DNA from 4 places in the Shinella sp. M31 genome. Region 1 is predicted to be linked to each of the others. Evidence: predicted binding sites of a transcription regulator. Region 1 holds the regulator's gene; each other region holds the start of a gene.

Region 1 (7,852 bases):
ACGATTTCGCTTTCGATGCCTATTTCGCCGGCAATGGCGCGGTTGGTTATTTCTATAAGGCACCGCAACAGGTTGCGGCGAAACCGGCGGGTCTTGAGGAGCGGATCCGGCAGGAGATCGCGACATGGCGCAACAATCTGACCGAGCATATCCGCGGCCGGATCGGCGGCGATGCAGGCGCCATCGCCGCCGCCCTGGTGACGGCCGAACAGCGTGCGATCAGCCCGGAAACGGTGGAGGCGTTGCGGCAGGCGGGGCTCGCCCATGTGCTGGCGATATCCGGGCTCAACATGGTGCTGGCGGCCGGCACGTTTCTCGTCGGCGCACGCATGCTGATGGCGCTGATCCCCGGTTTTGCCGAGCGATATCCGGCAAAGAAAATCGCCGCCGCCGGGGCGCTCGTCATGGTGACGCTCTATATTCTCGTCTCGGGCGGGGCGCTTTCGGCGGTTCGGTCGTGGATCATGATCTGCGTCATGCTCGTCGCCGTGCTGTTCGGCCGGTCGGCGATCAGCCTGCGCAATGTCGCGCTCTCGGCCATCCTCATCCTGGTGATTACGCCGTCGGCGGTCACCAATCCCGGTTTTCAGATGTCCTATGCCGCAACGCTGGGGCTTGTCGCCGGCTATGCGGCATGGCGCGAGCGGCCGGTGAAACGGGAGAGCCGGGGCGGGGTGTTGCCGGCCGCCGGCGGTTCGGCCGGCCGCTTCCTCGGCGGATTGGTGCTCTCCTCGCTGATCGGCGGTTTTTCGACGCTGATCTATTCGATCGGCCACTTTAACCGGATTCCGGCCTATGGGCTGGCGGGCAACCTCCTCACCATGCCCGCCATCAGCGCCATCGTCATGCCCTTCGGCCTCGTCGCCGTGCTGCTGATGCCTTTCGGGCTCGATGCCATTCCCTTCGCGATCATGGGCAAGGGGATCGAGTGGATGATCGCCCTGTCCAACTGGGTGGCGAGCTGGAAGGGCGAGATCGTCACCGGCCGCATCCCGTTCGCCGCCTTTCTGCTGATCGGGTTCGGCGGCGGGCTCGTCTGTATCCTCAGAACGCGCCTTCGCCATGCGGGAACATTGCTCGTGCTGATCGGCATCGCCGTCGCATTCCGGCCCGGTGATCACAGAAGGCCCGAGGTTCTGGTCTCGGAAGACGGCCGCCTCGTCGCCATCCTGCGCGAGAGTGGGGTTGCGACGAACCGTGCCCGCCCGCCGGATTTCGTCTATGCGCAATGGCGCCGGGCCCTGCGGCTGGACGAGGTCGTCAAGCCGACGATGCGAAAGACCGCCGGGCTGACGGTCGAAGTACAGGATGCTGCTGACGAAACCACGAAAAAACGAAAATCGCCACGCCACAAGGCAAATCGCGAAAAGGCGAAAGCGGCCATGCTGTCCGCGCTCGACGCGGCGGCAAAGCAGGCGGGTTTCGTCTGCGAGACCAAGGCTTTCTGCGTGGCCGTTTCACCAAACGAATGGCGTATCGCCACGCTGGAAGACGTCGCGTTCCTCGGCACGGCCTGCGATCTCGCAGACCTCGTCATCACGCAGGTGCCGCTTCGCACCGCTGCGTGCCGCTCCGGTGCAAAGCTCATCACCGCCCGACACCTGCGGCGAACCGGAGCCCTGGAGATCATTGCCGCCGAGGAGGAAAATGCTCCCTTCATGCTCGAAGCCAGCATCACGCCTGCCGTTGAAACGCTGGATCGCCCGTGGTCGCGCCACCGCACCTATGACTGGCGAACCGGAACTTACACCAGCGGCAACGCCGAGGGAGACCGTCGCCAAAGCGGCGCTCACGGCGGCTTCATTGACGTCGAGGCGATCAGCCCGAGCGATTTTTGAGCTCAACACCTCGTTGGCCGGTCCGGCAAATCCAGTCCTAGAACCGCACAGGCTCGGCGCCTTGATGAAGGCGCACAATCCAGAAAGCAGGTATGCACTCTCAGAGGCGCGCTATAGCACGAGCGCCTCCGGCAGGGTTCGCTTAGTTGTAACGCCGGATAAGCCCGACCAGCTTGCCCTGGATCTTCACGCGATCCGGTCCGAAGATGCGGGTTTCATAGGCGGGGTTGGCGGCTTCGAGCGCGATGGATGCACCCTTGCGGCGGAAGCGCTTCAGCGTGGCTTCCTCGTCGTCGACGAGCGCCACGATGATTTCCCCGGGATTGGCGCTGCTGGTATCGCGAATGATGACCGTGTCGCCATCGAAGATGCCGGCTTCGATCATCGAATCGCCCTTGACCTCCAGCGCGTAGTGAGCTCCGCTACCGATCATTTCGGCCGGGACGGTGATGTCATGCGTGTTGTTCTGAATGGCGGAGATCGGCACGCCCGCGGCGATACGGCCCATGACGGGCACGGAGACCGAAGACGACATGACGTCTGATTGCGGTGTTGCGACCCGGTGCGGGGGCGTCGGTGCCGCCGGCTGTTTGCCGCGGCTGCCTTCGACAACGGTGGGTGAAAAGCCGCGACGGGGCTGCTGGCTTGCCGAATAGGCTTCGGGAAGCTTGATGACCTCGAGCGCCCGCGCCCGGTTGGGCAAGCGGCGAATGAAGCCGCGCTCCTCGAGCGCCGTGATGAGACGATGGATACCGGATTTGGAGGCGAGATCCAGCGCGTCCTTCATCTCGTCGAACGACGGCGGGATGCCGGATTCCTTCATACGCTCGTGAATGAACAGGAGCAGTTCCTGTTGTTTGCGCGTCAGCATGGCCTCTCCACCGAGAATCGTGAAACAAATCCAGAACAGACACTATCTGTTCCATATGTGTTCCGCAAGGGGCCGCTGAAACAATATGGCGATGAAACCGTGCTCCCGTACTGGCCAAAAGGAACGGCACGGATACCGGTCAAGGGATGCGGGAGGCTTGCCTTGCGCCGTACTAGGGTCCTGTGGGATATCAAATGTAAGAAAAAAAGATAATTATAGAATAAGCTCGGATTCACGCGCGTTCTTTATTTCGAGGCGTCATTGAGAACGACGCGCTCAAGGACTGAAGGAGCACCTCAACGCGAAACTACGTCGCGTTGGGGGAAGGGATTTCCTCTCTGTCTTCTCTGTGAACCGAACCATCTGCGATGGGCAGCTCCTCTATGCAACACGGGCTGACGACACCCGTGTTCCCGACTCCGCAAGCAAAGATGTCGTCTTGTTCACTGGCCTTTCTCTTGTCGAGTGGCCTGATGCGCGCTGTTGAATGCGTTCGCATGAAACCGCGGTTCTACCGAAATCACGCTGAATTCCGATCAATCACAGCAGTTCAGGAGTGTTACCGATGACCGTCACAACCACCTTCGCCACGACCACCACGACCGCCCAGTTCGGGGTAAATACGTTCACGCCGGGTACCCAAATCCTGCCGGACGTGCTGGGACTCGACAATGGCGGCTTCGTCGCCGCTTACAATACCGCAAACGGCAACTTCATTCTCTTGGATTTCTACGATGCCGACTCAAATCAGGTCGGCAGTTTCCGCGTCCCCTATGACGACGCCAACACTGAGCCTCCCGGAAAGCCTTCGCTGACCAAGCTTGCCAATGGCAACGTCTTGGTCGTGTGGGATGACAACAACCCGGCCGAAAGCGAACTGATCGGCCGCATCTTCGACCAGGACGGCAATGCTGTCGGCGGCGAACTGACCCTGAGCGGTCCGTCGATCGCTTTCGAGGACCCGATCACCAGCGCGCTCAGCGGGGGCGGCTTCGTCATCAGCTTTACGTTCGGAGGCAATATCTTCTTCGGCCGCTACAGCGACACCGGCGTCCAGTTGGGCAGCTTCACCCAAGTCAATGCGGCGACCGTCGGCATCCAGAACGACGCGTCCGTCGTCGGGTTGGCCGATGGCGGCTTCGTCGTCACCTATACGGACACCGACCCGGCCAACCAGCCGCTCAGGGCCACGATCTACAATGCCGACGGCAGCCTGCGCACCGCAGACTTCGTGATCGATGGCTTCGGTGACAACACGCAATCAGCATTGGCGGCGCTGCCGAACGGCAATTGGGCCGTGGTTTACACGGACTCCGGCTGGGCAGAAGGCGGCACGCTGGGCAATGGCATCACGCTCGAAATTTTCGACGCCAACGGGGTCGCCCAGACCGGTTTCATCAAGGTCAACACCTCAAGCACCGTAGACGAGGTCGATCCCGACATTGCCGTCCTGTCGAACGGCTTCATCGTCGTCAGTTGGACGCGCCCCTTTAACGGCACTGTCGATGACATCTTCGCCCGCATCTTCGATCAGAACGGCAATGCCTTGTCGGCCAACTTGGCGAGCGAATTCGCAATCGCGGCGGAAGGTCTCGACCGCGACATTCTGTCTGCCCTCGGCATCCTGCAAAATGGCAAATTCGTCACCGTATGGCAGGATAGCGGCGATACCGACGGCGACGCCGGCCGCATCACCGGCGAAGTGAACGAACTGATCCGCACCAGCGTCAGCGACGGTGCAAGCGATACGATCCAGGTCGATTCGCTGCACGACATCGCGTCGGGCAATGCCGGCAACGATACGTTCCAAGGGGGCGGTCTCGACGCCTTTGCCAACGACACGATCGACGGCGGTGCGGATTCCGACCGCATCCTGGCCACCGGCGACATCAGCCTCGTGGACACGACGATCATCTCTGTCGAGGAAATCGAGTTCGAGGCCGTGGCACCGGAAAAGCTCGTCATCGTCCGCGCCGACCAGATCGGAGCCGGCCTTGCAGCCGATCTCGTTCTCGACTTTGCGGCTGTCGGTACGGCTGACCGTTTCCGCGTCGAAATGCGCGATGCCACCTCGGTCGACCTGTCACAACTCCAAGTGCAGGATTTCAATCCCAATGTCGGTGAGGGCGACCGGCTGATCATCCTCGGCGACAACGACGACGAAACGATGCGCGGAACGTCGGTGCGTGACGAATTGTTTGGCACGGGAGGCAACGACGTACTGGACGGCGGCGCGGGTGGCGACTATCTGTCCGGCGGAACCGGTTCCGACCGGGTCACCTATGCCCATGCGGCGGCCGGCGTGGTCGCAAGCCTTTCCAGCCCGGGAGGCAATACCGGTGAAGCGGCTGGCGACACCTACAACTCTATCGAGAATCTCACCGGTTCTGCGTTCAACGACACCCTGACCGGCACGAACGGCACCAACAGCATTCTCGGTGGGAACGGTGACGACAGGATCTCCGGCCTCGGCGGAAACGACAACATCTTCGGCAACGATGGCAACGACGTCCTGCTCGGTGGCGCGGGCGCGGACAAGTTTTCCGGCGGCGCCGGAAGCGATCGGGTGACCTATGAGGATGCTGCCGCGGCCGTGATCGCCAATCTTTCCAGTTCGGGAGGCAACACCGGGGAGGCAGCTGGCGACACCTATAATTCGGTCGAAAACCTAACCGGCTCGGCCTTCAACGACACGCTGACGGGCAATAACGGCACCAACAGCATTCTCGGCGGCAATGGCGCGGACACGATCTCCGGCCTCGGCGGGAGCGACAATTTGTTCGGGCAGGATGGCAACGACACCTTGATCGGTGGGGCCGGCGCCGACGCGTTGTCAGGCGGCAATGGAACGGACAGGGCCTCCTATCAGACGGCCGCGGCCGGTGTGGTTGCAAGCTTGACAACGCCGGCCAGCAATACCGGCGACGCGGCGGGCGACACCTATTCATCGATCGAAAATCTGACCGGTTCGGCCTTCAATGACACGTTGACGGGCAACAGCAATGTCAACGTCCTGATCGGCGGCAATGGCAACGATACGCTGAACGGTCGGGCCGGCAATGACACGCTGACCGGGGGCAGCGGGAACGACACGTTCCTGTTCAATACGGCGCTCGGGGCCGCCAACGTCGATTCCATCACGGACTTCAACTTCGCCAACGACACGATCCAACTGGATAATGCCATCTTCAACGCAATTGTCGGTGTGGGCGTCCTCAGTGCCGCGCAGTTCGTCGCCAATACGAGCGGCACGGCAGGCGATTCCAACGATCGCATCATTTACGAAACCGATACCGGGAAGCTGTTCTACGACAGCAACGGCAATGCGGCGGGTGGATCGGTGCTGTTTGCGACGCTTTCTGCAGGGCTCGGCATCACCAATGCCGATTTCTTCATCGTCTAGAGCAGTTCCGGTTCGCAGGAAATGCTTTAGGTTCTTGTATTACCGCATTTCCAGGCAAAGCGACTTCGCTTCGGCTGGAAATGCTCCAGCGGCGTTGCCGCGAGATAGGATCGGCTTGAATGTTCAAGGCGTCGGATCTTCCGGCGCCTTGCTTCCGGCGGCCTACGGTTCGCGCACCAGCAGCACGTCGCAGGCCGTGCCGGCTTCGACGGCGGGCGCGTTCGGAGGGCGGATGAGCAGGCCTTCGGAGTCGGCGAAAATCCGCATCATGGACGAATCCTGTTTGTCGAAGGGGGTAACGCGCAGGTCACCATCGGGTCCGCGGGTGATGCGGGCGCGCACATAGTCCTGGCGATGGTCGTTTTCCTTGATCGGTACGGCGGTGAACGCCTTGTGAATGCGGTCTTTCGCCGGCAGGTGGGCGAGGCAACGCACCAGGGGCTCGAGGAAGAGCAGGGCGCAGACGAGGCTGGAGACGGGATTGCCGGGAAGGCCGACGATCCTGACATCGCCGAGGCGCCCGACCATCAGCGGTTTTCCGGGGCGCATGGCGATGCGCCAGAAGTCGAGTTCCATGCCGGCTTCGCCGAGCACGGGCTGGACCAGATCGAAATCGCCGACCGAGGCGCCGCCGAGCGTGACGAGCACGTCGATATCCAGCGCGAGGGCCTTCTGCACGGCTTCGAGGATCGCCGGCTTGTCATCGCCGACAATGCCGAGGTCAATGATCTCGGCGCCGGAGGCGCGCGCGATCGCGGAGACGCCGTAGGTGTTGGAGGCGATGATCTGACTTGCGCCGGGCGGCGTGCCGGGCGTGACAAGCTCATCGCCGGTGGCGAGCACGGCGATGCGGGGACGGGCATAGACCGTAAGCTCCGCATGGTTCATTGCGGCCGCGACGGTGAGGCGTCCGGCATCGAGCACATCGCCGGTCCGAAGCAGCACGTCGCCTTCGGCAAAATCCTGGCCGCGCGGGCGGATGTGGCGGCCCTTAGGCGTCAGGAACGTCGTGCGGATGCGATCTCCATCCAGCTTTTCGGCGTCTTCCTGCAACAGCACCGTATCGGCAAAAGCGGGCAGCGGTGCGCCAGTGAAGATGCGCACGGCCTCTCCGGGACCGGCCGTTCCCTCGAAGGCATGGCCGGCGGCCGAAGTGCCGACGACCTTGAGGATCGACCCCAGTGCGGCGATATCGGCATGGCGCACCGCGTAGCCGTCCATGGCGGAATTGTCGAAGGGCGGCTGGGTGAGGCGGGCGGCGACGTCCTCGGCCAGCACGCGGCCGTCCGCTTCATGAAGCGGGACCCTTTCCGTCCGTTGCGTGGGCTTGGCCGCGGAAAGCAGGCGGTCGAGGGCGTCGGCAACGGGGAGGAGGGACATCAGGGCTCTCTGCGTTTGTAGTCACCGGAGCGGCCGCCGGATTTTTCGGCAAGGCGCACGCCGCCGATCTCCATTTCGCGATCGGCAGCCTTGGCCATGTCGTAGATCGTGAGGCAGGCGACGCTGACGGCGGTCAGTGCCTCCATCTCGACGCCGGTGCGGCCGATGAGCTTCGCCATGGCCTCGATGCGCAGGCCGGGCAGGGCGTGATCCGCGCGGATATCGACCGTCACCTTGGTCAGCATCAGCGGATGGCAGAGCGGGATGAGACTGGACGTCTGCTTGGCGGCCATGATGCCGGCCAGCCGTGCCGTGCCGATCACGTCGCCCTTCTTGGCGTCGCCCTTGAGGATCAGGTCG
Region 2 (7,852 bases), on a different contig from region 1:
CCGGCTCGAAATCGGCGAAGATGTCGTCTTCCACGATGACGGTGTCGTTCGCCGCGGCCGCGTTCAGCAGGCGGTGCGCGACCTGCGGCGAGAGCGTCGCGCCGGTCGGATTGTGCAGCGCCGAATTGGTGATGTAGAGCCGTGGCCGCTCCGCCGAAAGCAGCGCCTCGAACGTCGCGACATCGGGGCCTGCCGGTGTGTAGGGCACGCCGATCACCTTGACCTGATGGGCTTTCAGCAGTGCCTGAAAATTGAAGTAGCAGGGATCGTCGATCAGCACGGTGTCGCCGGGGCGAAGCAGGAAACGGCAGACGAGATCGAGCGCCTGCGTGCTGGTATTGGTCAGCATCAGCTGCTCGGGGCTGGCGGCCACGCCTTCTTCCGCAAGGCGGCCGAGCAGCAGCCGTCGCAACGCGTTGGAGCCGCGTGTATGGCCGTAATAGGCGAGCATGGCGTCGTCTGAGCGCGCGAGGCTGCGGATTGCCCGGCGCAGCGCCTCGTTGGGCATCCATTCCGCCGGCAGCCAGCCGCAGCCGGGTTTCAGCGTGCCGTCCTCGGCATCGAGCGATTGGCGCGATACCCAGAACGGATCGACCGCGCGGGCCTTCGGCGTTTCGGCATCCGCCAGCTTCAGTGGCGGCGGGGCGGCATGGGAGACGTAGAAGCCGGAGCCGCGTTGCGGCCGGATCAAGCCCTCGGCGGCCAGCCGGTCATAGGCCTCGACGACCGTCGACGGCGACACGCCTGCCGTGGCGGCGAGGCCGCGGATCGACGGCAGACGATCGCCCGGCGCCAGCGCCCGGCCGGCGATGCGGTTTCGAATGGCGGCCATCACCTGTTCGGTGCGGCTTCCTCTTGCGGTTTCGGGCAAGGCTTCGCTCAAGTGTATGGCTTCTGAAGCTGGTACAGTTATTCGATATTGTATGGTTTTGTTTCTGTCCCGGCCAGCCCCGCGCGCGTATTTTCCCGGCGAATGCGAGGTGCACATGAAAACATCCATGGACGGTTGGGGCAGCGGGCTTGCCGGTGTCATCATCTTCAGCGGGTCGTTGCCGGCGACTCGTATCGCGGTGGCGGATTTTTCGCCGCTCTTCCTGACCTCGGCGCGGGCCGTCATCGCCGCGCTGTTGGGGGCGGCGCTGCTCGTCGCGCTGCGTCAGAGCAAGCCCTCGCGGGACAATCTCTTCTCTCTCGCCATCGTCGCGCTCGGCGTCGTCGTCGGCTTTCCGCTGCTGACGGCGCTCGCGCTGCAATATATCACATCGGCCCATTCCATCGTTTTCGTCGGGCTTCTGCCGCTGGCAACCGCGGTCTTCGCGGTGCTGCGGGGCGGGGAGCGGCCCAAGCCGCTGTTCTGGCTGTTCTCCGTCATCGGCAGCGCGATGGTGGTGGGCTTCGCGCTGAATTCCGGCGCGGAGGTCTCGCTGACCGGCGATCTCCTGATGGTGGCGGCGATCATCGCCTGTGGACTAGGCTATGCGGAAGGCGCGAAACTGTCGCGCACGCTCGGCGGCTGGCAGGTCATTTCCTGGGCGCTGATCCTCGCGTTGCCACTGATGGCCGTCATCGCGCTTGCGACGCTGCCGGACAGTTGGTCCGACATTGCCGGCGGCGCCTGGGCGGGGCTGGCCTATGTTTCGGTCTTCAGCATGCTCGTCGGCTTCGTCTTCTGGTATCGCGGGCTGGCACGCGGCGGCATTGCGGCGGTCGGGCAATTGCAGCTGCTTCAGCCCTTCTTCGGCCTGCTGCTCGCCGCCTTCCTACTGCATGAGCACGTCAGCTCGCTGATGCTCCTGACTACGCTCGCCATCGTCGCCTGCGTTGCCGGGGCGCGCAAATTTGCCAGATAAGCCAATCAGCATACAAACGCTGTGCAAGGAATGGAGCGGTGGGGCGAAATCTGCTATGAATATCGACGGCGGTCCTGGCTGGCGACGATCCTGTCCCGGCAGACCGCCCGGGAGATGCGGATGACGGTGGATGTGCGGACATCGCGGGAGACGGGCAACCACGCGGCGCCCAAGGCGTTGCGCGTCGGTTTCATCCTGTCGAAAAGCTTCACGCTCTCCGCCTTTGCGCTGTTCGTCGATACCTTGCGGCTTGCCAGCGATAGTGAAGACCGCTCCCGCCGCGTCAATTGCGACTGGGACGTCTTGAGCAGTTCGCGCAATTTCATCTCCTCGTCGAGCGGCATCCAGGTCGCGCCGACGGCCCCCTTTGCCGATCCCTCGGCTTTCGACTACATCGCCGTGGTCGGTGGCCTGCTCAAGGTGGATGAGCCGATCGACAGCTATGCACGCGCCTATCTGGCCAAGGCCGCCAAGGCCGGCGTCGGGCTGATCGGCCTCTGTACCGGCAGCTTCGTCCTTGCCGAGGCGGGCTTGCTCAAGGGGCATACGGCCTGCGTGAGCTGGCTGCACCACCGCGAATTCCGGGCCCGTTACCCCGATATCGAGGCGACTTCCGAGCAGATTTTCCGCTTCGACGGCAAGGTCGCCACCTGTGCCGGCGGCAGCAGCGTCGCGGATCTGGCCGCAACGCTCGTGCGCCATCATGTCGGCGAGGCGGCGGAGCGCAATGCGCTGGAAATCCTGCAGATCCGCCACCGGCGCGACGCCACCGACCTTCAGCCGCGCAATCCGCTCGGGCTGGAGGCGCGCGACCGCCGCGTGCATCTCGCCATCATGATGATGGAGCAGCACACGGAAGACCTGTTGTCCATCGACAGCATCGCCACTATGACCGGCGTCTCCCGCCGCCAGCTGGAGCGCCTGTTCGAGAGCGACATGGGCGCCTCGCCGAGCACGATCTACATGAAGATCCGCATGGCGGCCGCCTTCAACATGGTGGTGCGCACCAACAAGCCGCTGATCGAGATCGCGCTTGAGACCGGCTTCGAGAGCCTGTCGCATTTCACCCGCCGTTTCCGCGCGGCCTTCGACGATACGCCCTCGCAGATCCGTCGCGACGGACGCCGCCAGGCGAGCTGATTTCGCCTTTTCCGGGAACCAAGACGCCCGCCATCCGTTCGGTCACCATTCTGACAAGGAGACCGCAATGGCAAGCACTGACGTTCAATCCCAGATTTCCGCCCTTCGCGCCGAGATCGCCACGCTCCAGAAGGATCTCAGCGATCGCGGCAGCGAGGCCTATGAAACGATCCGTGATCGCGCCGGCAATGCCGTGGATGCGGCCCGCCCGGCCGTGCGCTCGGCAACGAAATATGTGCGCTCCGAGGGTGCTGCCGTCGCGCAGGCCGCCCGCGAGCATCCGGCCGGTCTTTCGACCGTCGTTCTGGCCGCCGGTCTTGCCGGTGTCGTGCTGGGCTATCTGCTCGGCTCGCTCGAAAACGAGCCGCCGCGTCGCCAGCGCTGGTTCTGAACACGGAAAAGCCCGGCAATGCCGGGCTTTTTTATGCTGTTCGATAGGTAAAATCAGCGGTGGCGCAGGCCGAAGAGGTAACCGATGAAGGCGGCGCCCGCGAGTGTTGCCAGCGGATTGGCCTGGATGGTCTGGCGCAAATCTTCGCGCAGCGATTCCGCCTTGGCGACGGCGAGCTGGCCGGTGCCTTCGGCAATCAGGCCTGCGGATTCCTTCATCCGGCTGATCTCCGATTTCAAGGCTTCGATCTGCTCGTTGATCGAGGCTTCCGCCTCGGCGGCGCGAACTTCTTCCGAAATGTTGTCTCGCCCCTCGACGACGCCAAGCGTGCGCTTTCCGGTGCTCTTTTCGTCAGCCATGGACATGTCTCCTGGATTGAATGGAATGGCAAAGGGTAGAACTTCCGCCGCGCCACTTGGTTCCCGTCTCTGATTCAAACTGTGATCGTTGCGGGCCGGCAGGAGTGATTGACTCTCTTTTCGTTTAAGAACAAAAAGAGAACGAACGTCTTTCGTCAAGGAGCTGCCCCGCCAATGTCCGCCCTCGCCGCCAGTGCCGTTGTCGCCGATCTGCGCGACCGCATCCGGCAGTTCGACGGCCGCGCGGCGCGCGACCGAGCGGTACTGCCTTTCGGTGTGCCCGAAATCGATGAGCGCCTGCCGGGCGGCGGGCTGGCGCTGGCCAGCCTGCATGAGGTCTGCGGCGGCGGCAATGACGCCGTCGAGGGTGCGGCCGCCATGCTCTTTGCCGCCGGTGTCGCGGCGCGCACGAAAGGGCAGGTGCTCTGGTGCCTGACCCGTCCGGACCTATTTGCGCCCGCACTGGCGCAGGCGGGACTGGCGCCCGGCCGGGTCATCTATGTCGAGGCGGGCGACGAAAAGAGCTTGCTCCTCTGTTTCGAGGAGGGGCTGCGTCATGGCGGGCTCGGCGCCGTCGTGGCCGAAGTCGCGCGCCTGTCGATGACCGCCTCGCGCCGCCTGCAACTGGCGGCGGAGGCCGGCGGCACGCTCGGCCTCGCGCTTCGCCGTTTCCGGGACCGTAAGGAGGCGGCAGTCTTCGATCAGCCGACGGCCGCCGTGACGCGCTGGCGGGTGTCCGTCCGGCCGTCGCTCCCCCTTCCCGTGCCGGGCATCGGCCGGGCGCGATGGCTGCTGGAACTGACGCGTTGCCGGGCGGGTGCCGCGGCGGAGTTTGATGTGGAGGCTACCGATGGCGAGGGTCGTATCGCTTTTTCTTCCCGGCTGGCCGATCGATCGCCTGCGGCGCTCCCTCGGAGCCGCGGCGCCACCGGCTGACCAGCGGCTCGTTCTCGTCGGCCGCGACGGCGCGCGCCGTGTTCTCACGGCGGTGAGCCGGGTGGCCGAGCAGGCGGGCCTACGCGTCGGCATGCCGCTTGCCAAGGCCCATGCGCTGGTGCCCGACATTCTTACCCTGCCGGCCGATCCCGCCGCCGATGCCGCAGCCCTCAATCGTCTCTCCCTCTGGGCCTTGCAGCACTATGCCCCCATCGTCGCGCCCGATCCGCCGGATGGGCTCGTCATCGACACGACCGGTGCGGACCATCTGCATGGCGGCGAGGAGCGCATGTTGGCCGGCCTCGTCAACCGGCTCGGCGCCTCCGGCATTTTCGCCCGCGCGGCGGTGGCCGATACGTGGGGTGCGGCGCATGCCGCCGCCCGGTTCCTGGCCGCACCCGTCTGCGTTATCCCGCCGGGCGAGACCGGCAGGATCGTGGCGCCCTTGCCGATCCCCGGCCTCAGGATCCCGCCGGAAACCGTGACCGGCCTTCATGTGCTGGGCTTTGCGACGATCGGCGAGGTGCTCGCCGTGCCGCGCGCGCCCCTCGTGCTGCGCTTCGGCGCAGGCCTCGGCCGACGGCTCGACCAGGTGCAGGGCACGGTTTCCGAGCCCGTCGATCCCTTGCGCGATCCTGAAGTCGTCAGCGCGCGCAAGGTCTTCGGTGAGCCGATCGGCGCGGCCGAGACCATCGCGCGCTACACGTCAGGCCTCGTCGGCGATCTCTGCCGGGCGCTGGAAAAACGCGGCCTCGGTGCCCGCCGGCTGGATCTGATCTTCCACCGCCTCGACAATACGCTGCAGGCCATCCGCGTCGGCACGGCACGCGCCGTGCGCGATGAAAAACGCCTCGTCCGGCTGCTGTGCGATCGTATCGAGACGATTGATCCGGGCTTCGGCATCGAGATCATGGACCTCACGGCGACGCTTGCGGAACCGCTTGTCCTGCATCAAGCCGTCTCCTCGCTGATCGAGGAGGAACAGGCTGACATCGCCGGTCTCGTCGATGTCATTGCCAACCGGATCGGCGCCCGCCGGCTCTATCGTCTTGCGCCGGTCGAAAGCGACGTGCCGGAACGCTCCATCCACCGTATCGCGCCGCTTGCGCCCGATGACGGCGCGACCTGGCCCGGCCGCTGGCCGCGCCCGGCGCGGCTTCTGGCCCGCCCCGAGCCGATCGATGTCATGGCGCTGATGCCCGATCACCCGCCCGCCTTCTTCACCTGGCGCGGCGTGCGCCGGCGCGTGCAGCGCGCCGATGGCCCCGAGCGCATCTTTGGCGAATGGTGGAAACGCGATGCCGAGCTTTCCGCCGTGCGCGATTATTTCCAGGTGGAGGATGCCGAGGGCGAGCGCTTCTGGCTGTTCCGATCGGGCGAGGAGCAGCACATCATCAACGGCGCGGGCCGCTGGTTCCTGCACGGGATTTTCGCATGACGCCGCGCTACGCCGAACTTCAGGTCACCTCGCATTTCTCGTTCCTGCGCGGGGCGAGCAGTTGCGCGGAACTGTTTGCCCAGGCAAGCGCACTCGGCATCGAAGCCATGGCCGTCGTCGACCGCAACAGCCTGGCAGGTGTCGTGCAGGCCTATCGCGCGGCGAAGGAAAACGGCATTCGCCTCGTCGTCGGCTGCCGGCTGGATCTTGTCGACGGCATGTCGCTCATCGTCTATCCGACGGACCGCGAAGCTTATGGCCGGCTCTGCCGCCTGCTCACCATCGGCAAGAAAAAAGCCGGCAAAGGGAAATGCCATCTCGACTGGCAGGATGTCATCGAATGGAACGAAGGCCTGCTTGCTGTGCTGGTGCCCGACGAGGCCGACGACACCGCCGCCTTTCACCTGCGCCGCCTCTCGGAAACATTCGCGGGCCGTTGCTACCTCGCCCTGACGCTCCGCCGCCGGCCGAACGACCAGCTGCGCTTGTTCGACCTCTCCAACCTCGCTGCGCAATACCGCGTGCCCACGGTCGTCACCAACGACGTGCTCTACCACGAACCGGCCCGCCGCATGCTGCAGGACATCGTCACCTGCATCCGCCACAACGTCGTCATCGACAATGCCGGCTTCCTGCGCGAACGCCATGCCGACCGCTACCTCAAGCCACCGGCCGAGATGCACCGTCTTTTCGCGCGTTATCCCGAAGCGCTCCAGCGCACGATCGATATCGTGGGACGCTGCACATTCTCGCTGGATGAATTGCAGTACCAATATCCCGAAGAAAAGGAATATGCGCATCTCACGCCGCAGGAGGCGTTGGAGAAATATACGTGGGAGGGGGCAAAAAAGCGGTATCCCGATGGGGTGCCCGATTCCGTCATAAAGAAGTTGAATGATGAATTGCAGCTTATCGAAAAGAAGCAATATGCGCCTTACTTCCTGACGGTGAACTCTATTGTCCGTTATGCACGCTCGGTCGATATTCTTTGCCAAGGCAGGGGGTCGGCGGCCAATAGTGCGGTATGTTATGTTCTTGGCATCACCGCCATAGACGCCAGGAATAACGGCCTGCTTTTTGAGCGGTTCGTATCGGAACAGCGCGGAGAGCCGCCCGATATCGACGTTGATTTCGAACATGAGCGCCGGGAGGAGGTCATTCAATGGGTCTATGAAACCTATGGGCATGACCGTGCTGCGCTTTGTGCCACGGTCATCCGTTATCGCTCACGCGGCGCCATGCGCGATGTCGGCCGGGCGCTCGGTATGCCGGAAGATGTACTGAAGGGATTGTCGTCACAGGTCTGGGGCTGGTCGAACGACATTCCAAAGGCTGAAATCAAAGACATCGGGTTCAATGTCGATGACCGGCGCTTACGGCTGCTGGTGGAGCTTTCCCGGCAATTGACCGGCGTGCCGCGGCATCTTTCCCAGCATCCGGGTGGTTTCGTTTTGACGCGCGACCGCCTGGACGACCTCGTGCCGATAGAGCCGGCAGCGATGGACAACCGGCAGGTCATCGAATGGGACAAGGATGACGTCGAGTTCCTGGAATTCATGAAGGTGGATGTTCTGGCGCTTGGCATGCTTTCCTGCATGCGGCGGGCGTTCGAATATTTGAAAGATCTAAAGGGGATCAGCAAGGAGCTCTGGAATATCGAACTGGATGACAAGCCGACCTACGAGATGATTTCCAGAGCCGATACACTCGGCACCTTTCAGATCGAAAGTCGGGCGCA
Region 3 (7,852 bases), on a different contig from region 1:
AGCACAATGCCCTGCACGACCCGCTGACGGGCCTCGGCAACCGGCGCATGCTGGATGGCGAGTTGACCGCCATTGCCGATCTCAGCGAGACCATGGAGGTACGCGTCGCCATCCTCCATATCGACCTCGACCGCTTCAAGCAGATCAACGACACGCTGGGCCACGCCGCCGGCGACGCGCTGCTCGTGCATGCTTCGGAAGTGCTGCGCGCCTCGACCCGCAAGGGCGATATCGTCGCACGCATCGGCGGCGACGAATTCGTGGTGGTCGTCACCAACACCACGGACCAGGCCTATCTCAGCACCTTGGCGCGCCGCATCATCACGCTGATGCAGCAGCCGGTGGAATATGAGGGTCATCTCTGCCGCTTCGGCGTCAGCATCGGTGTAGCGCTTGCCGAGGGTTCTTCGATCAATACGGCAAAGCTGCTCGTCAACGCCGATATCGCGCTCTACCGGGCGAAAGCCATGGGCCGCAACCGCCACGAGTTCTTCACCGAGGTTCTGCAGGCCGAGATCATTTCGAACAAGCGCATCGCCGACGACATCCTGGCCGGCATCGAGAACAACGAATTCGTCCCCTATTACCAGCCGCAGATCGAGGCCGGCACGCTGAAGCTCGCCGGCGCCGAGGCGCTGATCCGCTGGAACCACCCGCGCGACGGGCTGCTGACGCCCGACCGCTTTCTCAAGATCGCCGAGGACCTCAACGTCATGGCGACGCTCGACCGGATCGTGCTGGAAAAAGCGCTCATCGATTGCGCCCGCTGGGCCGCCCGCGGCCTGATCATGCCGAAAATCTCGGTCAACGTCTCGGCCCGCCGCCTGCGCGACGAGAGCCTGATCGACAGCCTGACGGGCCTCGCCATCCAACCTGGCCAGATTTCCTTCGAACTGGTGGAATCGATCTTCCTCGACGAGAGCGACGATATCGTCCTCTCCAATCTCGAACGCATCAAGGCGCTCGGCATCGATATCGAGATCGACGATTTCGGCACCGGCCACACCTCGATCGTCAGCCTTTTGAAGCTGAAGCCCAAGCGCCTGAAGATCGACCGCCAGCTCGTGGCCCCCATTCTCAATTCGCACAACGAGCAGGCGCTGGTGCGCTCGATCATCGAGATCGGCCGCTCGCTCAATATCGAGATCGTGGCAGAAGGCGTCGAGACCATGGACCATGCCGAAATGCTCGGCCTGCTCGGCTGCGACCTCCTGCAGGGCTACGCCTTCGCCAAGCCGCTGTCCCGCGACGATTTCCTGGCCTTCGGCAGCGAGATGCGCTGGAAGCTCGCTTCCTGACCCGACTTGACGCGAAACCCTTGTCCCGCCCCCGCCTTTTCCACTAAGGAGGGGGCGAAGGTTTATCGGGTCCGGGTCCGCTCATGTCGCATAACAGTTTCGGTCATCTTTTCCGCGTCACCACCTGGGGCGAAAGCCATGGGGTCGCGCTCGGCTGCGTGGTGGATGGCTGCCCGCCCGGCATCCGCTTCACGCTAGCCGAAATCCAGGCCTGGCTCGACAAGCGCAAGCCCGGCCAGTCGCGTTTCGTGACGCAGCGCCGCGAGGACGATCTGGTGAAGGTGCTTTCCGGCGTGATGCTGGACGAGGACGGCGAGACGATGATCACGACGGGTACGCCCGTCTCCATGATGATCGAGAACACCGACCAGCGCTCGAAGGACTACGGCGAGATCGCCAAGCGCTACCGCCCCGGCCATGCCGACTATACCTATGACGTCAAATACGGCATCCGCGACTATCGCGGCGGCGGCCGCTCCTCGGCCCGAGAGACTGCGGCGCGCGTCGCCGCCGGCGGTTTGGCCCGCAAGGTCGTGCCGGGACTTTCCGTGCGCGCCGCCCTCGTGCAGATCGGCAAGCACAAAATCGACCGCCGCAACTGGGACTGGAACGCGGTCAACAACAACCCGTTCTTCGCCCCCGACCCCGCCATCGTGCCCGTCTGGGAAGCGTATCTCGACGGCATCCGCAAGGCCGGCTCCTCCATTGGCGCCGTCGTGGAGGTGGTCGCCGAGGGGGTTCCGGCCGGCATTGGCGCGCCGATCTACGGCAAGCTCGACCAGGACATCGCCTCGCTGCTCATGTCGATCAATGCCGTGAAGGGTGTGGAGATCGGTGAAGGTTTCGCCTCGGCGGAACTGACTGGCGAGGACAATGCCGACGAGATGCGCATGGGCAATGACGGCAATCCCATCTTCCTGTCCAACCATGCCGGCGGCATTCTCGGCGGCATTTCCACCGGCCAGCCGGTCGTCGCGCGTTTTGCCATCAAGCCGACCTCGTCGATCCTGACCGAGCGCCGCTCGATCGATGCCGACGGCAACAATGTCGATGTGCGCACCAAGGGCCGCCACGATCCCTGCGTCGGCATCCGTGCCGTGCCGATCGGCGAGGCCATGGTCGCCTGCGCCGTTGCCGACCACTATCTCCGCGATCGCGGCCAGACCGGCCGTTTGAAGTAATTGGCCGCCTGAAAGAGGATCTTTGCCATGAGCTACGACCAGAAGCGTGTCGTCGATGCCATCCGCGCCTTCGAGGCCGGCGAAATCGTTGTCGTTATGGATGACGACGGCCGCGAAAACGAGGGCGATCTCATCGTCGCCGCCGTGCATTGCACGCCGGAAAAGATGGCCTTCATCGTGCGCCACACCTCCGGCATCGTCTGCACGCCCATGCCGCGCGAGGAGGCCAAGCGCCTGAACCTCAACGCCATGGTGGCGGAAAACGATTCGGCCCACACCACCGCCTTCACCGTCTCCGTCGATTTCAAGCATGGCACGACGACGGGCATTTCCGCCGACGACCGCACGCTGACGGTGCGCAACCTCGCCAATCCGAATGTCGGCGCTACGGATTTCGTGCGCCCCGGCCATATCTTCCCGCTCGTCGCCCGCGAAGGCGGCGTGCTGATGCGCTCGGGCCATACGGAAGCGGCCGTCGATCTCTGCAAGCTCGCGAGCCTGCCGCCGATCGGCGTGATCAGCGAACTGGTCAACGACGACGGCACCGTGATGCGCGGGCCGCAGGTCGCGGCCTTCGCGGAGAAGAACGGCCTGAAGCAGGTCTCCGTCGCCGATCTCATCGCCTATCGCCAGCGCAAGGAAACCCTGATCGAGCAGGTCGGCAGCTTCGACATCGAGACGCCCTACGGCAAGGCCAAGGCCCTGACCTACACCCTGCCCTGGGATCCGATGCAGCACCTCGCCGTCGTCTTCGGCGACATCCGCGACGGCGTCGATATTCCGGTGCGCCTGCATCTCGAAAATGTCGGCGACGACGTTTTTGGCGCGGGGCGCCAGATCGACGGCATCATGAAGCGCATCGCCGAACAGGGCCGCGGCGTCATCGTCTATCTGCGCGAAGGCTCCGTCGGCGTCGGCGCATCCCAGACCGCGCGCAGGAGCAAACACGACGGCGAAGGCCACGACGAGGCGCAGGCGCGCGAAAGCGAATGGCTGGAAATCGGCCTCGGCGCGCAGATTCTGAAGGATCTCGGCATTACCTCGATCCGCCTGATGGCCTCGCGCGAGCGCCACTATGTCGGCCTCGAGGGCTTCGGCATCCAGATCAGCTCGACGGATCTCTGCTAACCCCGAATATCCCGCGGTTCCGAAACGTTTGCCTTTGGCGCGACGGTTCGGATCGCGGGATTTCTTTGGGGAACTACGGCATGTGGGATTTCAGCATCGGCAAGACCATCGGCATCCTGCTGAAGACCATGCCCTTCATCCTCACGCGGATGGTGATTTATTTCGTCATCACGCTTGCCTTCATCCTGGCGAGCGGAACGGGTGCCGGCATCGGCTACGGCGTCGGCTCGCTCTCCGACAGCCCGGAATCCTTCGCTGTCTGGGGCGGCATTTTCGGCATGGGGCTGGTCGGCACCGCCGTCTACTGGGCGCGCGAATGGCTGCTCTACATGGTCAAGGCCGCCCATATCGCCGTCATGGTCAAGCTGATCGACGGTGAACCGCTGCCGGACGGCAAGGGCCAGGTCGCCTATGGCCGCGAGGTCGTCACCGCCCGCTTCGGCGAGGCGAACGTACTTTTCGCGCTCGACCAGCTCATCAAAGGCGTAATCGCCGCCATCACCGGCCTGCTCGGCGGCATCGCGGCGTTCCTGCCCATTCCCGGCCTCGACGGCGTTGTGCGCTTCGCCAACACCGTCATCCGCCTGTCGCTGACCTATGTCGACGAGATCATCCTCGGCTACAACATCCGCACCGGCAGCGACAATGCCTGGGAAAGTTCTCGGCGCGGTCTTGTACTTTACGCTCAGAACGGCCTGAAAATGGTGAAGAACGCCGTCTGGCTCTCGGTCTTCCTGTGGATTCTCTCCATCGTCGTCTTCCTCCTGGCGCTGGCACCGGCCGCGGCCGTGGTCTATCTCTTCCCCGGCGACCTCACCGCTCTCACCTTCATCGTCGCCATCGTCTTCGCCTGGGCCTTCAAGGCCGCCGTGCTCGAACCCTTCGCCATCGCCGCCCTCATGGCCGTCTATTTCGACACGATCCGCGGTCAGGTGCCGGACCCGGACTGGGACGCCAAGCTCACGGGTGCCTCGGAGAAGTTTCGCGCGCTGACGGACCAGGCCAAGGGTGCCTTTGGCGGGCGGGCGGTGACGGCGTGAAGCCGAGGGCCTAGCCCGCCTCGCCATTCCACCCGTCGAGATACCGTACGCTCTCGACACCCGTAAACTTCGCAAGCCTCGCCAGCTCCGCCTCCAGCTTCTCCAGCCGTCCTGCCGAGGCGCGGACCTTTGGCTCCCACCAGAGGCGTTTGACGTCGAGCGTGCCGGCCTTGCGGTCGGCCTTCATGTCGATGCGGCCGACGAGGCGGTCGCCTTCGAGGAGCGGGAAGACGTAGTAGCCGTACTGGCGCTTGGGTTCCGGCACGAAGACTTCGATACGGTAGTAGTAGCCGAAAAGGCGTTCGGTGCGGTTGCGGTCGCGGATCAGGGGATCGAAGGGCGAGAGGACGCGCAGGCGGGCGGGTGGCTCGGGAATATCGCCGAGATTGTCTGGAAAGCCATCGAAGGCGTAGGCGATGCGCGGCTTGCCGCCATCGGCGGTTTCGATCGAGACGGGGCGCAGTTCGTCGCGGTGTGCATCCACCCATGTCTTCGCCTCCTCCGGCGAAATCAGCGCCCAGAAGGCGGCGATTTCGCCATGGGTGGCAAAACCGAGCCGCGTCAGCGCGCTGCGGCAGGCCCAGTCGACGAAGGCCTCGTGCTCGACGGCGGGTTCGTGATGGTGCGGCGGCACCACGCGTTCGGTGAGATCATAGACCTTCTGGAAATTGTCGCGCCTGGCTATGCTGAGTTTTCCGGTGTGCCAGAGGAATTCCAGCGCCGTCTTGTTCGGGTGCCAGTTCCACCAGCCGCCGGATTTGTGATCGTCCGTCTTCAGCTCGCGCGATAGGACGGCACCGCCGGAGGCGATGCGTTCGTAGGTTTCCTCGAACGCCTTGTCGAAGCCCTCCCCCTGCCACTTGCTCCAGCGCGCGAGGATCGACGCTTCCTTGCGGCGGAAGCGGTGTTTCCAATAGCGGAAGAAGGCGCCCGGGATGATCGAGGCATCGTGCGTCCAGTGCTCGAAGAGATCGCCGTCCTTCTCCAGAAGCTCCGTCAGGTGCTCGCGCCGGTAGGTCTGGTTGCGCGAGAACAGGATCTGGTGATGCGCCCGCTCGACGGTGGCGATGCTATCCACCTGCACGAAGCCGATATCGTGGATGAGCTGCAGCAGCCCCGCCTTGCCGAGCTGCCGGCCGGGCGGTGCGCTGAGCCCCTGGCGGGCGAGGAAGATGCGCCGGGCGTCGGCATTCGAAAGAAGAATCGTCATGCCGGATGATAGGCATATATTCTTGGTTTGTTCCACCCGTTTTTCGCACACCGAAAAGGCCGCTTTCAACATCTTCTGCGGATTGTTCAACATTATCGGGGGAGCCCGTCGCAAAAACCCTTCGCACCTCCCGCTAAATTGCTTATAGGTCCTGCACCCATCCGCGAACCGGGACCTTGCTCTTGGACATCGTCTTTTCCGCTGCAACGGTGCGTTATGGCAGCCGCACGGCGCTCCAGCCGCTGGATTTGCAGCTCTCCGAACAGCGCATCGGCGTCGTCGGCCTCAACGGGTCAGGCAAGACGACCATGGCGCGACTGATCAACGGGCTCGTCAAGCCGACCGCCGGCACCGTCACGGTCGGCGGGCTCGACACGGTCGGGGACGAGCAGGCGGCGCGCGGCAAGACGGGCTTCATCTTCCAGAACCCGCAGCACCAGATGATCCTGCCGATCCTTGCCGAAGACATCGCCTTCGGCCTGAAGAACCGCGGGCTGGGCAAGGCGGAGATCGCCGGGCGCACCGAGGCCGTGCTTGAACGGTTCGGCATTTCGCACCTCGCGCGCCGGCGCGTGCACGAACTTTCCGGCGGCGAGACGCAGCTCGGCGCCATTGCCAGCGTGCTCGTCACCGGTCCGGAGCTTCTGATCCTCGACGAGCCGACCAATCAGCTCGATTTGAAGAACCGCGCGTTGATCGCACGCACCATTGCCGGCCTGCCCGAGCAGGTGCTGGTGATTACCCATGATCTGGCGCTGATCGAGGATTTCGACCGCGTTCTGGTTTTCCACGACGGGCGGCTTGCGGCGGATGACCGTCCGGCAGAGGCGATCCGCGCCTACCGGGAGATCGCGGCGTGCTGAACGGGCTGGATATCGAGGGCAATTCGCCGCTGCATCGCATTCCCGTGCGCGGCAAGCTGATCGTGCTGTTTGCCGCCGCCATCGTGCTGTTCCTGCTTTCCGATCTGCGCCTGCTCGTACCGGCACTCGGCCTTTCCGCGGGGCTCTATCTCTCGACGGGCATCGGTTTCGTTGAGGCGGTGCGGCGCACGCGCTTCGTGCTGTTCACCGTGCTGCTCGTCGCGGCGGCCAACACCGTCTTCCAGTCGCCGCATGAGGGGGCCGTCGTCTTCTGCCGGCTGTCGGCGCTGGTGCTGCTCGCTGCCGCCGTGACGGCGACGACCGGCATTTCCGCCTTCATGGACGAGATCACCCGGCTGATCACACCGCTGGAGCGGTTCGGGTTCGTGCGGGCTGCGGATGTCAGCCTTGCGGTCGGCCTCGTCATCCGCTTCGTGCCGGAGATTTTTGCGCGCTACGGCGAGATATCGGCCGCGCACAGGGCGCGCGGCCTGCCGGTGCGGCCGCTCACCCTGCTCGTGCCTCTCATCATCCTGACGCTGAAGGACGCGGACACGATCGCCATGGCGATTGACGCCCGCGGCTTTCGGCGGCACTAACAGCCATCCTGCCATCGGGGAACCCTGCCATGAACACCAGAGACATCGTCCTCATCGCCCTCTTCGCCGCGATCATCGTGGTGCTGGGCCTGCTGCCGCCGATCACGCTCGGCTTCATTCCGGTGCCGATCACGGCACAGTCGCTCGGCGTCATGCTGGCCGGCTGCATCCTCGGCGCCAAACGCGGCGCGAGCGCCGTGCTGCTCGTGCTGCTGCTCGTCGCCATCGGCCTGCCGGTGCTTTCGGGCGGTCGCGGCGGCCTTGCCGTCTTTGCCGGCCCGACGGCGGGTTATCTCGTCGGCTGGGTCTTCGGCGCCTTCGTCTGCGGCCTCGTCGCCGAACGCCTGGTGCGCGAAGAGCAGCCGGAACTGGCGCAATTCGTCTCCTTCCTCGCCGCGGCAGTGATCGGCGGCATCGGCGTCGTCTATCTCTTCGGCATGCCCTGGCTCGCCTATATGAGCGGCAAGGCCTTCTTCGAGACGGCCGTCGCCTCGCTGGTCTTCCTGCCGGGCGATCTCATCAAGGCCTTCGTC
Region 4 (7,852 bases), on a different contig from region 1:
TCAACGGCAATTTCACGCGCGCCGCCGGGCTGCAATCGGGCGCGGTGCGACCAGAATATCGCGGGCGAGGCCTGTTCCGCTCCGTCATGGAGGCCGCGCTCGACTATTGCGACAGCGAGGGTTTTGAAGCCGTAACATTGCTGACCGACAAGCCGGCGCTCTACGAGCCTTATGGTTTTTGGGCGCTGACGCAGCATCGTTTCATCGGCCCGGCACCAACAGGTGGCCGCGCAGCCGCGACACGACGCCTCGATATGGCCAGCGACGCTGATGTCACATTCCTTCGCCGGTTATTGAATGCCCGCCGCCCGGTTTCCGACCGTTTCGCGCCGTTGCGGCAGGTCGAGATGTTCCTGTTCAACGCCGCGCTGATGCCGGATCTCAGACTCGACTTCATGGAAGAGAACGGCGCCGTCATTGCCTGGCAACAGAGCGAAGAGGGAACCTTCGAGCTGTTCGACGTGGCCGGCGCGCAGATCCCCACCCTCGCCGATGTCATTACGAGCCTGCGGATCACACCGTCAAGAATCCGCGTGCATTTCGCGCCCGATCATCTGGACTGGACCGGCGAAGCCGTTGCCGATGACGGCGACATGGTGCTCATGCTGCGCGGTGCGGATGGGCTGCACCCGGAACACCTCTTCGCGCTGCCGCCGATGGCGGAGTTCTAATCAGCGCCCGGCATCCGTCGCCATGCGCAGCGCCAGCCCCGCCAGCATCGTGCCCATCAGCCAGCGCTGCGCGAGCGCCCAGCGCGGGCGGGTGGCGAGAAGGGCGGCCACGGAGCCGGCGGAAACGGCGATCAGCCCGTTGATGCTGACGGCGATGACGATCTGCGTGCCACCGAGCACCAGCGCCTGCAGGAAGACATGGCCCCTTGCCGGATCGATGAACTGCGGCAGCAGCGAGAGATAGAGCACGGCCACCTTGGGGTTCAGCAGATTGGTCAGAAGCCCCATGAGGAAGAGTTTGCGGTTGCCATCGCGGGGCAGCGTCTTCACCGCGAAGGGCGAGCGCCCGCCGGGACGCAGCGCCTGCCAGGCCAGCCAGGCGAGATAGAGCGCGCCGGCAAAACGCAGCGCATCATAGGCATAGGGCACCGCCATCAAAAGCGCGGTGATGCCGAGGGCGGCGGCAAACAGATAGAACACGAAACCGAGCGCCACGCCGCCGAGCGAAACGAGCCCGGCTGCCGGTCCCTGACAGATCGAGCGGGAGACGAGATAGAGCATGTTCGGCCCCGGCGTCAGCACCATGCCGAGCGCAATGAGGGCGAAGGCGGCAAGGCTGGTCAAGTCGGGCACCGGTCATCTCCCCTGAATGGACAAAGGAGGAGTAGGCCTCGGTCTCGCCCGCCGCAAGGATCACACTTGTCCTGGTGACAAGTGTGATCCTTTGCCCATAGCGGAGGCGTCCTGTTTGCGTTTGCCTCGGACGAGCCGGACCATTGCCGGAAAACGCCGCCAGGCGTAAAGGGAGGGACCCAAGGAGTTTCCCATGACCCTCGCCGTCCTCATCGCCTATAGCGGCGCCTTGTTCATTGCCGCCATCATTCCCGGTCCCGGTATCACGGCGATCGTCGCGCGCGCGCTCGGCTCCGGCTTTCGGCCGACCTTCTTCATGGGGCTGGGGCTCATTCTCGGCGATATGGTCTATCTGACGGCGGTCATCCTCGGCCTTGCCTTCATCGCCCAGACCTTCACCACGGCCTTCATGCTGATCAAGATCGCCGGCGCGCTCTATCTCGGCTACATCGCCTGGAAACTCTGGACGGGCGGATTGCTGCCGCAGAACATCGAGGAGCAGCGCTCCACCAGCCTGACCATGTCGTTCCTGTCGGGCCTGTTCGTGACGCTCGGCAATCCGAAAACCATGCTGTTCTATGTCGCGCTCGTGCCGACGCTGGTCGATCTCGGCTCGATCGGCCTGAAGGATTACGGCGTGCTGCTGGCCGCCACCTTCGTGGTGCTGCTCATCGTGGTCGTGCCCTATATCGCGCTTGCCGCGCGCGCCCGCGTCCTGCTCAAGCAGCCAAAGGCCTTGCAGCGGCTGAACCGCGTCGCCGCCGGCATTCTCGCGGGGACGGCAGCCTATATCGCCACCCGCGCGGCGTGATGGTTTCTCAGGCTTTGGCCTACCGGCAATCCGATTATTCCGTCTGAAACCGTTTTCCCGCGAAATCCGGACTCGTCTCGCGTCGCGTTCCCTCCTATCTTCTCTCCGACAATAACGAGGAGACCCCGATGAGCGAACCCCGCAAGCCCGGCCGCGGCCGTATCTACGCCTCCATCACCGAAACCATCGGCGATACGCCGATCGTGCGGCTCGACAAGTTTGCAAAGGAAAAAGGCGTCGTCGCCAACCTCCTGGCCAAGCTCGAATTCTTCAATCCGATCGCTTCGGTGAAGGACCGCATCGGGGTGGCGATGATCGAGGCGCTGGAAGCCCAGGGCAAGATCACGCCCGGCACATCGACGCTGATCGAGCCGACCTCGGGCAATACCGGCATCGCGCTCGCCTTCGCCGCCGCCGCCAAGGGCTATCGCCTCATCCTGACCATGCCGGAGACCATGTCGGTCGAACGCCGCAAGATGCTGGCGCTGCTCGGCGCAGAGCTGGTGCTGACCGAAGGACCGAAGGGCATGAAGGGCGCCATCGCCATGGCCGAGGAACTGGCCAGCACCATTCCCGGCGCCGTCATTCCCCAGCAGTTCGAAAACCCGGCCAATCCGGAGATCCACCGCAACACGACCGCGGAAGAAATCTGGAACGACACCGATGGTGCCGTCGACATCCTCGTCTCGGGCATCGGCACGGGCGGCACGATCACCGGCGTGGGACAGGTGCTGAAGGCCCGGAGACCCGGCTTCCAGGTCGTTGCCGTCGAGCCGGCCGACAGCCCGGTTCTCTCGGGCGGCAATCCCGGCCCGCACAAGATCCAGGGCATCGGCGCCGGCTTTGCCCCCGCCATCCTCGACAGGCAAGTCTATGACGAGGTCGTGACCGTCAGCAATGACGAGGCCTTCGCCAATGCACGCCTCGTGGCGCGGCTCGAAGGCGTGCCGGTCGGCATTTCCTCCGGCGCCGCCCTCACCGCCGCCGCCAAGGTCGGCAGCCGCCCGGAAAATGCCGGCAAGACCATCGTCGTCATCATTCCCTCCTTCGCCGAGCGTTATCTCTCGACTGCACTCTTCGAAGGGCTCGCCAGCTAACGCCTTTCCGGCAGCTCCGGTTTGGCGGAAGCTTCAAAGGTTTTGTCTGCCGTATCCCCCAAAGCCGAAGCGAACGCGCTTCGGCTGAAAGGCTTCGGCATAAGATCACCGCATGGCCCGGCCATGCGGTATCCAACTCCAAACTGACTATCATCCTCTCCGCCATGCTTCATCACCTCTCCCTCGGCGTTCACGACATCGACCGTTCAGCGGCCTTCTACGACGCCGCGCTTGCGCCGCTCGGCTATACACGCGTCTGGTCCGACCTGCGGCCCGGCGAAGCCGGCCAGGCCGTCGGCTACGGGCCGTCGGGCGGTGGCGACAAGCTGGCCATCAAAGCCGACGACGATGCCCGCGCGCCCGGCCCCGGCTTCCACATCGCCTTTGCCGCACCGAGCCGTCCGGCCGTCGATGCCTTCCACGCGGCAGCCACTGCTGCCGGCGGCCGCGACAACGGCCCGCCCGGTCTGCGCCTGCACTACGGCCCCACCTATTATGCCGCCTTCGTCGTCGATCCGGACGGGCACCATATCGAGGCGGTTTTCAAAGGACCGGCGTAACACCGGAGATAGCGGGCGGATGCATATTCGGCCCCGTTGACATCGGCCATCAGGCCGTGACAAGCCGCTCGCCGGCAATCCGGTAGGAAATCGCCTCGGCAAGATGGATACGACCGACGATCGCACACTCGTCGAGATCGGCGAGTGTGCGGGCGACCTTGAGGACGCGGTGATAGCCCCGGGCGGAAAAGCGCATCTTCTCCGCCGCATCGCGCAGCAGCTGGAGGCCGGCGGGATCAGGCTCGGCCACTTTTTCGACCAGCGCGGTCGAGGCCCGCGCGTTGCTGGTCACCAAGCCCATGCCGAGGCGGGCGAAACGATCGGCCTGCAGGGCGCGCGCCTGGGCGACGCGCTTTGCCACAACCGCACTCGGCTCTCCGGCCATCGGGCGGATAAGATCCGTCGCGGAGACAGCGGGCACGTCGATGCGGATATCGATGCGATCCATCAGCGGGCCGGAGACACGGGCCTGGTAATCGCTCATGCAGCGCGGACCCCGGGCGCAGCTGCGGCCGGGCTCGCCCGCCATGCCGCACCGGCATGGATTCATGGCCGCGACGAGCTGGACGGCGGCGGGATAGCTGACACGATGATTGGCACGCGCAATGATGCATTCGCCGGTTTCGAGCGGTTGGCGCAAGGCATCGAGCGCCTGCGGCGTGAATTCGGGGAGCTCGTCGAGGAAGAGCACGCCGTTATGCGCGAGCGACACTTCACCGGGTTTTGCCCGCGGGCCGCCGCCCACCAGCGCCGCCATGGTGGCGGAATGGTGCGGCGTACGGAACGGGCGGCGATCCGACAGGCGCCCACCGGAAAGCTGGCTGGCGATGGAATGGATCATCGAGACTTCCAGCAGTTCGGCCGGGGCGAGCGGCGGCAGGATGGCGGCGAGGCGCGCGGCGAGCATGGACTTTCCCGAGCCGGGCGGACCGACCATCAGGAGATTGTGACTGCCGGCCGCGGCGACTTCCAGCGCCCGCTTGGCGCTTTCCTGTCCGCGAATATCCAGGAGGTCAGGCAAATCGCCTGCCGCGGCGCGGACTGCCGGCACCGGGCGGGCGAGAACCTGCGTGCCCTTGAAATGGTTGGCGAGCGCGATCAGGCTGCGCGGGGCGAGAATTTCGAGCCCGCCGCCGGCCCAGGCCGCTTCCGCACCATTCTCCGCCGGGCAGATCAAGCCCTTGCCGAGTGCATTGGCGCCCATGGCGGCGGGAAGCGCGCCGGCGACGGAGGCGATCGTGCCGTCGAGATTGAGCTCGCCGATGACGAGGAAATCCTCCAGTGCATCCGCCGGCACCGCGCCGAGCGCCATCATCAGGCCGAGCGCGATGGCGAGATCGTAGTGGCTGCCTTCCTTGGGCAGATCCGCCGGCGCAAGATTGACCGTCACCCGCTTGGGCGGCAGCGAGAGACCGGAGGCGTGGAGGGCCGCCTGCACCCGCTCGCGGCTTTCCGCCACGGCCTTGTCGGCGAGACCGACGATCTGCATGCCCATCTTGCCGGGCGCCACCATGACCTGCACATCGACGGGCACGCCTTCGATGCCTTGAAACGCAATCGTACAAACCCGCGCCACCATGATCGCTCCGCCCGTCCCGCGGCAGCGCGCTCAAAGCACGGCAATGCCGCAACACTTTTATGCCGAAAACAGTCCGCTCACCCGCCCCTGGGTTGCAGCTGCAAATCTGGCATGAAACACGGAATGAAACAAGAACAATTATAGAACCCGCCGCACGATTTTCCGCGCGCCGGTTGCACTCGGTTGCATTTGCGGAACGAAGCCGGGACGTCCGCGAACGAAACGTCACGGCAAGGCCGGAAACGGCCTCAGCGCTTGCGTTCGATCGCGTCCCAGAGCAGGGCTGCGATGTCGGCGCCGCCGAATTTTTTGACCTCGCGCAGGCCGGTCGGCGAGGTCACATTGATCTCGGTCATATAGTCGCCGATGACGTCGATGCCGACGAGCAGGAAGCCGCGCTCGCGCAAGGCGGGGCCGATGCGGGCGCAGATTTCCTTCTCACGCGCCGTCAACTCCGTCGGCTCCGGGCGGCCGCCGGCATGCATGTTGGAGCGGGCATCGTGTTCGGCCGGCACGCGGTTGATCGCGCCGACCGGATCGCCGTCGACGAGCAGGATGCGCTTGTCGCCCTTGCGGACATCCGGCAGATATTGCTGGGCGATGAAGGGCTCGCGGAACATCTGGCCGAACATTTCCAGCAGCGAGGACAGATTGCGATCGTCCTTGGTGGAATGGAAGACGCCAGCGCCGCCATTGCCGTAGAGCGGCTTCAGGATCATGTCGCCCATCTCGTCTCGGAAGCGGCGGATTTCGGCGGGATCGCGGGTGATCAGCGTCTTCGGCATCAGATCGGCGAATTCGGTGACGAAAATCTTTTCCGGCGAATTGCGCACCCAGGCCGGGTCATTGACAACGAGCGTCTTGGGATGGATGCGCTCCAGGAGATGTGTGGATGTGATGTAGGACATGTCAAAGGGCGGGTCCTGGCGCAGCAGAACCACGTCCATGGTCGAGAGATCGACGCGTTCGGGCGCTCCCAGCGTATAGTGGTCGCCCTTGACGTCGCGCAGCTCCATCGGCTCGACGCTGGCATAGACCGTACCGTCGCGCAGGCTGAGCCGGTCCGGCGTGTAATGGAAAAGCTTGTAGCCGCGGCTTTGCGCCTCGAGGCTCATGGCGAAGGTGGAATCGCCCGCGATGTTGATGGTCGACACGTGGTCCATCTGGACCGCGACGTTCTTGATCTTAGCCATGAAAGTCCCCTCAGGAATGCCCGGCACATTTAGGATGTCGCGGGCGTGAAGACAACGCCGCAGCGGCGAAATCGGCGCGTCTTCGGCCCGGCAAAACGGTCAGAGCTGCAGGCCGAGGAAATGGAAGGGCTCGGCAGGGACGAAATCCGCCGTGGCATCGCCGGAATAGGTGTGGTCCTGATCCTTGCCGAGATCGAGCTTCAGCACCTTGCCGGTCTCCGGTGCGAAATCGATCTTCTTCAGATCAACCCAGAACGTGTTCGGCGTCAGCGCGGATTCGAAGAAATAGAGGCCGCGCTTGTGATCGGCCACGGTGCGCCAGCGTGTGGAGGAAATGTTCGGCTCGTCCGGCGTCGTGATGCCAAAGGGCACGGAGACATTGCGGATCACGCTGAAGACGCTGGCCAGGGCACGGTTCGGATCCTCGGCCTTGGGGATGGCATTCACATAGAAGGAGGCGCGCGCAAAGCGGTCGGAGGCGCGGTTGGTGCCCGGCAGCATGACCGTGCCGCCGATCTGCTTCCAATAGCTGTTGAGGGCGAGTTGCTGATCGAAGGTCGGCGAATTGGTCATGACCTGATAGGAGCGGTCGTGGTGGATGACCTGCTTGCCGTCGATATATTCGATGATGGCGCTGTCGCCGCTCGCATCCGAAATGGAAAGGTGCAAGGTCGTCAGACGCTCCTCGCCGGGCACGCTGTCCGACACGATGGTGAACGGTTCTTTCGCGAGATCGGCCACTGCCTCGTCGACCGTCACGAAATTGTCGAGCACATATTGCGCCCAGGCGGCGATCGTCAGGCCAGGTTTGCTCTGGTCATACTTCGGATATTCCGATTCCACCAGCCACAGCACATTGGCAACGAGGCCGCGCTCGTTCATGCCGTCGGTCGTCGACACATCATAGCCGGTTGCGATGACGCTGCCGTATTTCGAGGTCCATTTCAGGGAGTTAGGCCCCACCTCGCCGTTGCGTTCCATTCCGCGCGGGAAAACCCAGAGATTGGTCGCGACATCGAGCTTCCAGTCCATCGAACGGGCGGTGACGATGTTGTCGTTCGGCCCGAGATAGACGAAGCGCGTGCAGGCCTCGGCGACCGGCGCCAACGCCATGCAGGACACGGCAAGTGCGAGGACGGACGTCCGGGCTTTGAGCATAGTGGTGCGTCGCATGGTCTTCTCCCTGCGTCAGAAGCGGATGGACAGGCCGACGACCGGTCCATGCTGGGTCACGTTCCAGTTGAACTTGTTGCCGGTGAAATCATCACCTTCGTAATCCTGCGAGAGCACGCGATAGCCGACGCGCAG

Evidence for each region. The regulator LexA, encoded in region 1, represses DNA repair genes until DNA is damaged. The targets are predictions, from matches to a motif close to TGTTCNNNNTGTGTTCNG.
Region 2: a site for LexA is predicted at 3,867-3,884, ahead of ACOZKU_RS11140 (ImuA family protein). Genes of this name have one in related genera too.
Region 3: a site for LexA is predicted at 5,875-5,892, ahead of ACOZKU_RS12490 (energy-coupling factor ABC transporter ATP-binding protein). Genes of this name have one in related genera too.
Region 4: a site for LexA is predicted at 5,471-5,488, ahead of ACOZKU_RS21260 (YifB family Mg chelatase-like AAA ATPase). Genes of this name have one in related genera too.

Annotation. Positions count from the first base shown of each region.
Region 1 is NZ_JBLZPH010000095.1:13,093-20,944, forward strand. Features, by position in the region: gene ACOZKU_RS16080 (ComEC/Rec2 family competence protein) at 1-1,838, shown strand, start outside; gene lexA (transcriptional repressor LexA) at 1,981-2,709, opposite strand; gene ACOZKU_RS16090 (beta strand repeat-containing protein) at 3,275-6,112, shown strand; gene glp (gephyrin-like molybdotransferase Glp) at 6,275-7,492, opposite strand; gene moaC (cyclic pyranopterin monophosphate synthase MoaC) at 7,492-7,852, opposite strand, start outside.
Region 2 is NZ_JBLZPH010000072.1:21,001-28,852, reverse strand. Features, by position in the region: gene ACOZKU_RS11165 (PLP-dependent aminotransferase family protein) at 1-832, opposite strand, end outside; gene ACOZKU_RS11160 (DMT family transporter) at 987-1,850, shown strand; gene ACOZKU_RS11155 (GlxA family transcriptional regulator) at 1,971-2,990, shown strand; gene ACOZKU_RS11150 (hypothetical protein) at 3,058-3,381, shown strand; gene ACOZKU_RS11145 (hypothetical protein) at 3,435-3,740, opposite strand; gene ACOZKU_RS11140 (ImuA family protein) at 3,915-4,676, shown strand; gene ACOZKU_RS11135 (Y-family DNA polymerase) at 4,591-6,114, shown strand; gene ACOZKU_RS11130 (error-prone DNA polymerase) at 6,111-7,852, shown strand, end outside.
Region 3 is NZ_JBLZPH010000077.1:6,907-14,758, reverse strand. Features, by position in the region: gene ACOZKU_RS12515 (bifunctional diguanylate cyclase/phosphodiesterase) at 1-1,298, shown strand, start outside; gene aroC (chorismate synthase) at 1,382-2,479, shown strand; gene ribB (3,4-dihydroxy-2-butanone-4-phosphate synthase) at 2,507-3,607, shown strand; gene ACOZKU_RS12500 (hypothetical protein) at 3,688-4,647, shown strand; gene ACOZKU_RS12495 (winged helix-turn-helix domain-containing protein) at 4,658-5,857, opposite strand; gene ACOZKU_RS12490 (energy-coupling factor ABC transporter ATP-binding protein) at 6,040-6,720, shown strand; gene ACOZKU_RS12485 (energy-coupling factor transporter transmembrane component T family protein) at 6,714-7,319, shown strand; gene ACOZKU_RS12480 (biotin transporter BioY) at 7,349-7,852, shown strand, end outside.
Region 4 is NZ_JBLZPH010000134.1:4,953-12,804, reverse strand. Features, by position in the region: gene ACOZKU_RS21285 (GNAT family N-acetyltransferase) at 1-671, shown strand, start outside; gene ACOZKU_RS21280 (LysE family translocator) at 672-1,304, opposite strand; gene ACOZKU_RS21275 (LysE family translocator) at 1,498-2,115, shown strand; gene cysK (cysteine synthase A) at 2,244-3,212, shown strand; gene ACOZKU_RS21265 (VOC family protein) at 3,377-3,772, shown strand; gene ACOZKU_RS21260 (YifB family Mg chelatase-like AAA ATPase) at 3,822-5,351, opposite strand; gene gshB (glutathione synthase) at 5,600-6,544, opposite strand; gene ACOZKU_RS21250 (linear amide C-N hydrolase) at 6,644-7,657, opposite strand; gene ACOZKU_RS21245 (hypothetical protein) at 7,733-7,852, opposite strand, start outside.